2 regions of the Niveispirillum sp. GW835-FHT14G11 genome follow, and region 2 is predicted to be linked to the other one. Evidence: predicted binding sites of a transcription regulator. Region 2 holds the regulator's gene; the other holds the start of a gene.
The links. The regulator LexA, encoded in region 2, represses DNA repair genes until DNA is damaged. The targets are predictions, from matches to a motif close to ATGTTCTANTTTGGTTC.

Region 1 (4,416 bases), on a different contig from region 2:
GTTCCGCCGGTGCCAGCACGGCCAGGATCATGCCCTCGGCCCAGGCGGCGAGGTCGGCCAGGTCCAGATGGCATTCGCCTTTGGCCCCGCGCCGCTTGCCCAGCGTCAGCAGCCGCGTCAGCCGACCATAGGCGGCGCGGTCGGTGGGATAACAGAGCACGGGCAGGGCATCGGTGAGGGTCAGGCGGCAGCCGACGATCAACTGCATCCGATGCTGCTTGCAGGCCACATGCATGCGCACGGCCCCGGCCAGACTGTCATGGTCGGTGATGGCAACCGCCCTGCGCCCCAGGCAAGCCGCAGCCAGCACCAGTTCATGCGGGTGGGAACCGCCGCGCAGGAAGCTGAAATTGCTGGTGACCTGCAGGTCGATATAGTCGGGATCGGGAACGGTCATGCGCAGAGCCCGTGCAGGTACCAGTGCGCCTTGTCGTCCACAGTGCGGAACAGCCAGAGGCGGCGGCCATCGGCCAGTTGTGCGCGGTAATAATCCCGCGTCGGGCCGATGCGGGCCCGCCACCAGTCGGGCCGGATCCGCTCCGGTCCCTCCAGCCAGTCCAGGGCCAGATGCCGGCCGCGCCAGCGCAGGCCGCCGGCCATCTCCACTGGCTCGGGCGGATGCAGCAGCAGCATTGGCCGGGGACCCTCCATCCGCCAGGTACGCGGGCGGGCGGGGGGCGGACGGTTGGGCTGGGGCTTGGGCCAGGGCTTCTTCTCCTCTCCGCCGCTTTTGTCCTTCCCGTCATGCCGGCCTTCACCGGAATGATGGGGGATCGGCGGATGCGGGAGGGCCTGCCCCCCATCCCCGTTCCCGTCCCCATCCGCCTCCATCTCTCCCACCAGTTCCATGACCCGTTCCGGCCGGTGGGTGTCACGTGGCTGGGGGCGGCCCACCTGATCCTCGCCCAGGCGGTTGACCAGCCGGTCCAGCAGCCCGGTCAGGACGAAGGCGTCGCCGCCACCCACGGCCAGACCGGCCTGTTCCGCCGTGAAGACATCGGTGGATGTGGCGGCAAGCTCCATGGTCTCGATGCCGAAACCCGGTTCCACCTGGTCGAAGCGCTCCCGGAACAGTTTCAGCAGCGCCTGGGGGTCGCGGGCGGGGCGGGCGGTGCCTATGGCGATTTCCTGCGTGGTGGCATCGGTACGAAAGCAGGTCAGCGACAGGCGCCGCGCGCCGCGCCCGGCCCCTTCCAGCCGCTTGCAAAGATCGCGCAGCAGCGACAGGATCGCGGCCTCGATGGCATCGCGGGTGGCGATGGGTTCGGGGAAGGACAGGCGCACGCGCCAGAGCGGGGCGGCCGCCTGCGGCGCCACCGGATCGCCGGACAGGCCCAGCATCCGGTCCAGCCGCCGCACCGGCCCCGTACCATAGCGGGCGACCAGCGCGGCGCGGGGCTGGCGCTGCAGATCGCCGACACTGCGCAGCCCCACCCGCGCCAGATCCTGACACAGGCCATCCTCCAGGCGCAGGGCGGCCAGCGGCAGGGACAGCAGGCTGGCCCAGGCGCGGGTATCCGGGGGAAGCAGGGGCCCGGCCCCCGCCGGCCGGTACCGGGCCCAGCCCCAGGCGGCGGCCCCGCTATCCCCCAACCCTAGCCGGTGGGTCAGGCCGGCGCGGCCCAGCCGGTCACCCAGGTCGGCCAGCAACCCATCCTCCCCGCCCAGCAGGTGGGCGCAGCCGGTAATGTCCAGCACCAGCCCGTCGGCGCCATCGGTTGCGGCCTGCGGCGTGTAGCGCTGGGCCCAGACGGCCAGACGCACCAAGGCGGCACGGTCGGCTGCGACATCGGCCGGCATGGCGGTCAGGCCGGGACACAGGGCACGGGCATCGGCCAGCAGCAGGCCGGGCCGCAAGCCGTCGGCACTGGCCAGCGCATCCACGGCATAGAGGCGGATTCCGCCCTGTCCCGCCAGCGTCAGCGCCAGCGGGCCGGCCAATGCCTGCACCCTATTGCGCCGCCGCCATTGGTCCGTCGGCCAGCGGCTGAGCCAGATGCAGACGAAACGCCGCGTCATCCCAGGCAACCTCCCATGATCCAGACCCATCCCCTGTCCCCTTGCCCCGCGCGCGCAGCAGCGACACCCGCCAGCGGGGTCTTCCTCCGTCCTCATGCGCCGGGGCGTCGCGCCTGGACACGACATGCCAGCGGGTCAGCGCGGTGGAGGGCGGCGGGCGGGCCAGGGGCGGCAGGATCAGCAGGCCCAGCCCGCCCCCATCTTCCGCCGCCAGTTGCAGCCGCCGCCCCGCCACGGGGCTGGGCAACACCCCGTCGCCGACCACGGCGGCCAGGGCCGGACAGCGCAGCGCCTCCTCCAGCGCCCAGAGCGCGTCGTCGGCACTGCCGGGGCGCAGCAGGATCAGGCGGCCAGGGTCCAGCCCCATGGCGGCCAGTCCCGGCCCATAGGGCATGTCGGCCAAGCCCAGGGGATCACCCCTGTCCCGGTGCCGACACCAGAGGATGGGGCCGGGCGGCAGGCCCGACAGCAGCGTGGCGATGAATCCGTGCGCCCCGGCATCGGCCGGGGCCGGCAGGAATTCATGCATGCCACCCCGCACCAGCCCCCCGCCCGGCAGGCTTGCATCCAGGGCCGGCAACCCCAGCGACAACGCCGTCCGCCCCTTGGCCGGGCGCACCCGGTCCAGGATGGACAGCCGTTCCCGCAGGGCGGCGATGGTGGGGATCGTGTCGGTCATGGGCTTATTGTTCTTGTTTTGTTCCTTTTTACAAGTGCTGAATCCGATGCCCCTGGGCTCTGCACCCTCAAGGTATGGCGGCTTGCATTTTCAAATATTGGGAAAAGGGGTATCGGCGCGGACCTCGCCCGCGCCGATGGGCCGGGGGGATCAGCCCAGGCCCTTCTGGCCCATGTCCAGGAATTTCTGGCGGCGGTTCTGGCGCAGGGTGGGGCCGTCCTGGCCGCGCAGACCTTCCAGCGCATCCTCGATGGCGTTGCCCAGCGCGTTGATGGTTTCCTCGCGCCGGCGATGGGCGCCGCCGATCGGTTCCATCACCACGCGGTCGATGACAGCCAGTTCCTTCAGGTCCTGGGCCGTCAGGCGCAGGGCCGTGGCTGCGTCGGCGGCATTGGTGGCGGAGCGCCAGAGGATGGAGGCGCAGCCTTCCGGCGAGATCACCGAATAGATCGAATGTTCCAGCATCAGCACGCGGTCGGCGGCGGCGATGGCGATGGCCCCGCCCGACCCGCCCTCGCCGATGATGGTCGACACCATCGGCACGTTGAGGCGCAGGCAGCTTTCAATCGACTTGGCGATGGCCTCGGCCTGGCCGCGCTCCTCCGCCGAGACGCCGGGGAAGGCGCCGGCCGTATCGACCAGGGAAATGACGGGCAGGTGGAACCGGTCGGCCATGGCCATCAGGCGCTGGGCCTTGCGGTAGCCTTCCGGCTTGGCCATGCCGAAATTGTGCTTCACACGGCTTTCGGTGTCACTGCCCTTCTCCTGGCCGATGACGACGACGGAACGGCCGCGGAAACGGCCCAGCCCGCCGATGACGGCCCGGTCCTCGCCGAACAACCGGTCGCCGGCGAGCGGCGTGAAGTCGGTGATCAGCGCCTCGACATAGTCCAGGCAATGCGGCCGGTTGGGGTGGCGGGCCACCTGCACCTTCTGGGCCGGGGTCAGCTTGGCATAGGTGGCGCGCAGCAGCTTGTCCACCTTGTCCTGAAGCTTGCGCACCTCGTCGGCGATGTTCAGATCGCCGCCATCGGCCAGATGGCGCAGCTCCTCGATCTTGGATTCCAGTTCCGCGATCGGCTTTTCAAATTCCAGGAAATGCATCGACGTGATGGTTCCGCCCCGTGCGTGAAGCGGGCTGATTAGCACGGACTGCGGCCGAGGGCCATAGTGTGCGTGCGCAAGGGTGAAGTGACGGGCTCAATCCAAAAGGGTGACGCTATCCCCGGCCTTGATCTCCCCACCCTGTTCGATCCTTGCATAGACGCCGCAGACCACATGCTCGAACCCGCTTTTCAGCGCCTTCAGCAGGGCCATGTCGCGCTCGCCCGTGTCGGGGTTGACCTCCACCGCCGCACAGCGCGTCGTGGTCTTGAATACCGACAGCACCGTGTCGCCGATGGCGATGCGCTTGTCGACCCAGCCCATCTCCGCCCAGGGGGTCAGGCCGGCCAGATGCAGGTTGGCGCGGAAACGCCTTGGATCGACGGGACGCTGCGTCACCCGCTCGATATCCTTGACCGAGGCGAGATTCAGCAGCGACACGGCCTTGTCCGGGATGTCGGTGAAATTATGCCCGGGGCTTTCCACGATCTTGAAGGGGCCGGGGGCGGCCGCATCCTTCATATAGGCCGACAGGAACTGATCGATCAGCAGCCGGCCGGTGGCCGTGTCGATGCGTCCGCCGGCCACCCGCTTGCCATTGCGGTTCAGCACCA
Region 2 (4,416 bases):
TTGTAGGAAGCCTGGATCCAGACGTCGCGTCCGCCCTTGCCCTGACGGTGGAACTCGCCGGCCCGGTACTCGCCACGACCAAGATCGCGCCAGAAGGTGCGATATTCAGCGCTGTCACGCTGGCTGTCCGGCATGAACATCGCGTGGTGTCTTCCCCGGATTTCATGGAGCGCGTACCCCATGGCCCCCAGGAAATTGGCGTTCGCCGTGATGACGGTGCCGTCCAGGGTGAATTCGATAACCGCCTGGCTCTTGGAAATAGCCTCCAACTGGCTGGCGGCGTCCACGGCGCGGCTCTTCTGCTCGGTAATGTCGCTGGCGAACTTCACCACCTTGGTGACCTCTCCATCCTCATCCAGGATGGGGGTGTAGCTGGCCTGAATCCAGATTTCTGCACCATCGCGCCGGACGCGCTTGAACTCTCCGCCGAAAAACTCTCCGGCCGCCAGCCGTTCCCAGAACCGGTGGTATTCGGCGCCATCGCGTTCATCCACCGGCATGAATTGCCGATGGTGTTTTCCCCGGATCTCTTCCAGCCCATAGCCCATCGCCGTCAGGAAATTGGCGTTGGCGGACAGCACCTCCCCCTGTGGCGTGAATTCGATCACCGCCTGGGTGCGGCCGATGGCGGCAACCTGGCCGGCAAGATCAGCGTTGCGGGTCACCGCCTCGGTGATATCGGTGGCAAGCTTCACCACGCGCACAACGCGCCCGTTACGATCAAGAACCGGGTTGTAGGTCGCCCGTATCCAGATGGTCCGGCCATGGCGGTCGATGCGGCGGAACACACCCGATTGGAACTCGCCGCGCCCCAACTTACCCCAGAAATGCCGATAATCCGGATGCTGGTGATCTGCGGGCCTCATAAACATACGATGGTGTTTGTTAATCACATCTTGGCGGAAATACCCAAGCGCTTTAAGAAAATTTTCATTTGCATCCAATACCGTTCCCTGCGAATCAAATTCGATGACGCATAGAGAAATATCGATCGCATCACGTAAGGCCATGAGCTTGCGCAGCTTGGCAGATGAAAATGAAAAAGGCATATCGAATTTTCCCCAAGGAAACTTTACCTATTAATGGCTATCCATTTTGCTGTCAAACCGGATGGCCTGATGAACTCACCCGCGTTGAGCGTGACAAAGTCAAAAAAATAGCCACAAAGAACTTGGATTTAATGGTTGATAGCCTGAACTAAGTACGATGTCTATATATCCTTCGGAATATTTAGACTAGTGCATAAGGGCATTTATACCAAAAGATTGCGACCGCGTACCCTAATCCACTCACCCGACGCACGCAACGGACGTGAACCAAAATAGAACATTGCCTGACGTTCCGTTATTGTTCTATAGTGGTGTTGGCGACAAAGACGGTGCCGGATGGGCGGCAGCCGTTGCGGCTGAGGGGATGTCATGCTGACGCGCAAGCAACAGGAATTGCTGTTCTTCATCAATGAACGGCTGAATGAGGGCGGGGTTTCCCCCTCTTTCGACGAGATGAAGGATGCGCTGGGTCTGAAGTCCAAATCCGGTATTCACCGCCTGATCACCGGGCTGGAGGAGCGGGGTTTCATCCGTCGCCTGCCCCACCGTGCCCGCGCACTGGAAGTGTTGCGTCTGCCGGAGAAGCCGGCACCCAAGGCGAAGGTGCCGGCCCCGGCTGTTCCGGTCACCGCACCGCCGCCGGTGCAGGATGTGTCACCGCGGTTCAAGCCCAACGTCATCCGTGGCGATTTTCGCAACAGCCTGCCCGGCCGCCCAGCGAGCAACGATGCTGACGCGGTATCCCTGCCGCTTTATGGCCGCATCGCTGCCGGTTTGCCGATTGAGGCGATGCGCGACAGTTCCGTCACCATCGATATTCCGGCCTCGATGTTGGCTGCCGGTGACCATTATGCGCTCGAAGTGGCAGGCGACAGCATGATTGAGGCCGGCATCCTGGATGGCGATACGGTCGTCATCCAGCGCTGCGAAATGGCGGAGAACGGTACGATCGTCGTGGCGCTGGTGGATCAGCAGGAAGTGACCTTGAAGCGCCTGCGCCGCAAGGGCAATTCCATCGCGCTGGAGCCGGCGAACCCGAGCTACGAGACGCGGGTATTCGGCTCCGACCGGGTCAATGTGCAAGGTCGGCTGGTGGGTCTGATCCGCCGATATTGACGGGCACAGGCAGGGGCGACGCGGACCTGCCGCAATCCCGTCACCGGGAGGCCGTGCTTTCGCCCGGTCGGGCAGGCAGGCTGCGGGCTTTCCGGCTCATATCTGGATGCCCCGTCCATGCCCTCCCTGTCCCGTCTGGTACTTTTGATGTTGCTGTCGCCGATCCTGTCTGGTTGTGCCAGTCCGTGTCAGCGTATTGATGACGAGATACGCCAGTTGAATGCGGAGACGATCCGTGATCCCACCATGGCCGGTGACGGACGTTATCTGGCGCGTTTCCAGGAACTGGCGGCGCAATCCGTGGAAAGAGGCTGTCTGGCGGATGGCCGACGATAGGATGGAAGGGGTTCGTCAATTTTTCCCCGCTCCTGTCGGAAACCCCAAGGTATCATCGTCCTTGGTGTATCGACCAACCAGAGTGCAGGAGGATCCTCCCATGTATGTTGATGGCTTCGTATTGCCGGTGCCCAAGGACAAGCTGGACGCCTACAAGGAACTGGCCACGGTTGCTTCCGTGGTCTGGATGGAGCATGGCGCCCTGTCCTATGTGGAATGCGTGGCTGATGATGTGACCTATGGCGAGGTCACGTCCTTCCCCCGCTCTGTGGAGTTGAAAGAGGATGAGGTGGTGGTTCTATCCTGGATCACTTATCCATCCAAGGAAGTGCGCGATGCCTGCAATGCCAAGGTGATGAGCGACCCGCGCATCAAATGCGATCCCGATGACATGCCGTTCGATGGCAAGCGCATGTTCTGGGGCGGCTTCACGCCGCTGGTGCAGGCCTGAGCCAGCGCAATCAACAGCCCCTGGCGATGGGTATCACCCCTTCGCCAGGGGCTGTTTCGTTTCAGGCACAGGCTTTTCCACCTTGGGTTTGGGTGGGGCGGTCAATGCCGCGACGCGGGAGGCGTATTTCTCCGGCTCGCCCTTGACCAGCAGCGGCAATTCGGCGGCCATCACATCCAGCAGCTTGGGCAGCCATGCCTCATCGGCCTTGGCGAAATTGCCCAGCACCCAGCCATGCACCCGGTCCTTGTCGCCGGGATGGCCGATGCCGATACGCAGGCGCCAATATTCCTTGCCGATATGATCGTCGATGGAGCGCAGGCCGTTATGCCCGCTATGGCCGCCGCCCCGTTTCACCCGGATTTTGGCCGGAGCGACATCCAGTTCGTCATGCAGGACGATGGTGTCGTCGGGCGTCAGCTTGTAGAAGCGCATGGCTTCGCCGACCGATTGGCCGGACAGGTTCATGAAGGTCTGGGGCTTCAGCAGGAAGCATTTTTCGCCACCTGCGATCCCTTCGGCGACCAGCCCCTGAAAGCGACGCTTCCAAGGGCCGAAGCCGTAGCGGCCATGGATCCCGTCCACGGCCATGAACCCGACATTGTGCCGGTGCCGCTCATATTCCGGGCCAGGATTGCCCAGTCCGACCAGCAGGCGCATCAATAGGGTTCCGCTCGCTTATCCAAGCCTCAGGGATGAGCGCGTTTTCGGACAGATCCCGCAAACGCGCTCATCAGCCTGCTGATCAGGCGTCGGCCTTCACGGTCGGCGCGGCGATCGTGGCGACGGTGAAGTCGCGGTCGGTGATGGTCGGGCGCACGCCTTCCGGCAGCTTGACCGAGGAGATATGCACCGAAGCGCCAACCTCGAAACCAGCCAGATCGACGATGATCTTCTCCGGCAGGTCGGAAGCCTTGGCGAACACCTCGATATCGTGACGGACGACGTTCAGGACGCCACCCTTCTTGATGCCGGGGCAGGTCTCGACATTCACGAACTCCACCGGCACCTTCAGGGTGATCTCGGTGGTGTCGCTGACGCGCAGGAAGTCGGCATGCAGCGGACGGTCATAAACCGGGTCCAACTGCACGTCGCGCGGCAGCACGCGGTGCGTCTGGCCATCGACCGTGATGTCGAACAGATGGGTGAAGAAGCCCGGGCGATGGATCTCACGGGTGAACTTCGTGGTGTCCAGGGCGATCATCACCGGCTTTTCCTTGTTGCCGTAGATCACAGCCGGAATCGAACCAGCACGACGCGTGGCCCGGGCGGTCCCCTTTCCGGCCCGGTCGCGAGCCGTGGCGGCGAGCGCGATAATCTGGGTCATGGTACTCTCCTAGTACGAAAAAAGACCCGGTCGCGGGTTCCCGCGGCGGGTCCGGTAGTGGCGCCAGCCTCCAGGGGTGCTGTACGCCGTGAAAATGGTCCGGCCTTTTACGCGCGAACGCCGCCGGAGTCAAGGCG

Region 1: a site for LexA is predicted at 2,706-2,722, ahead of AC1Q7F_RS31650 (ImuA family protein). Genes of this name have one in related genera too.

What each region holds. Positions count from the first base shown of each region.
Region 1 covers NZ_JBXAFZ010000033.1:6,987-11,402, reverse strand. Annotated here, with positions in the region: gene AC1Q7F_RS31660 (error-prone DNA polymerase) at 1-397, opposite strand, end outside; gene AC1Q7F_RS31655 (Y-family DNA polymerase) at 394-2,019, opposite strand; gene AC1Q7F_RS31650 (ImuA family protein) at 1,952-2,698, opposite strand; gene AC1Q7F_RS31645 (acetyl-CoA carboxylase carboxyltransferase subunit alpha) at 2,849-3,802, opposite strand; gene AC1Q7F_RS31640 (MOSC domain-containing protein) at 3,899-4,416, opposite strand, start outside.
Region 2 covers NZ_JBXAFZ010000008.1:81,059-85,474, reverse strand. Annotated here, with positions in the region: partial or broken gene AC1Q7F_RS15850 (PAS domain-containing protein) at 1-1,010, opposite strand, end outside; gene lexA (transcriptional repressor LexA) at 1,419-2,165, shown strand; gene AC1Q7F_RS15840 (hypothetical protein) at 2,283-2,501, shown strand; gene AC1Q7F_RS15835 (DUF1428 domain-containing protein) at 2,602-2,952, shown strand; gene pth (aminoacyl-tRNA hydrolase) at 2,986-3,612, opposite strand; gene AC1Q7F_RS15825 (50S ribosomal protein L25/general stress protein Ctc) at 3,698-4,279, opposite strand.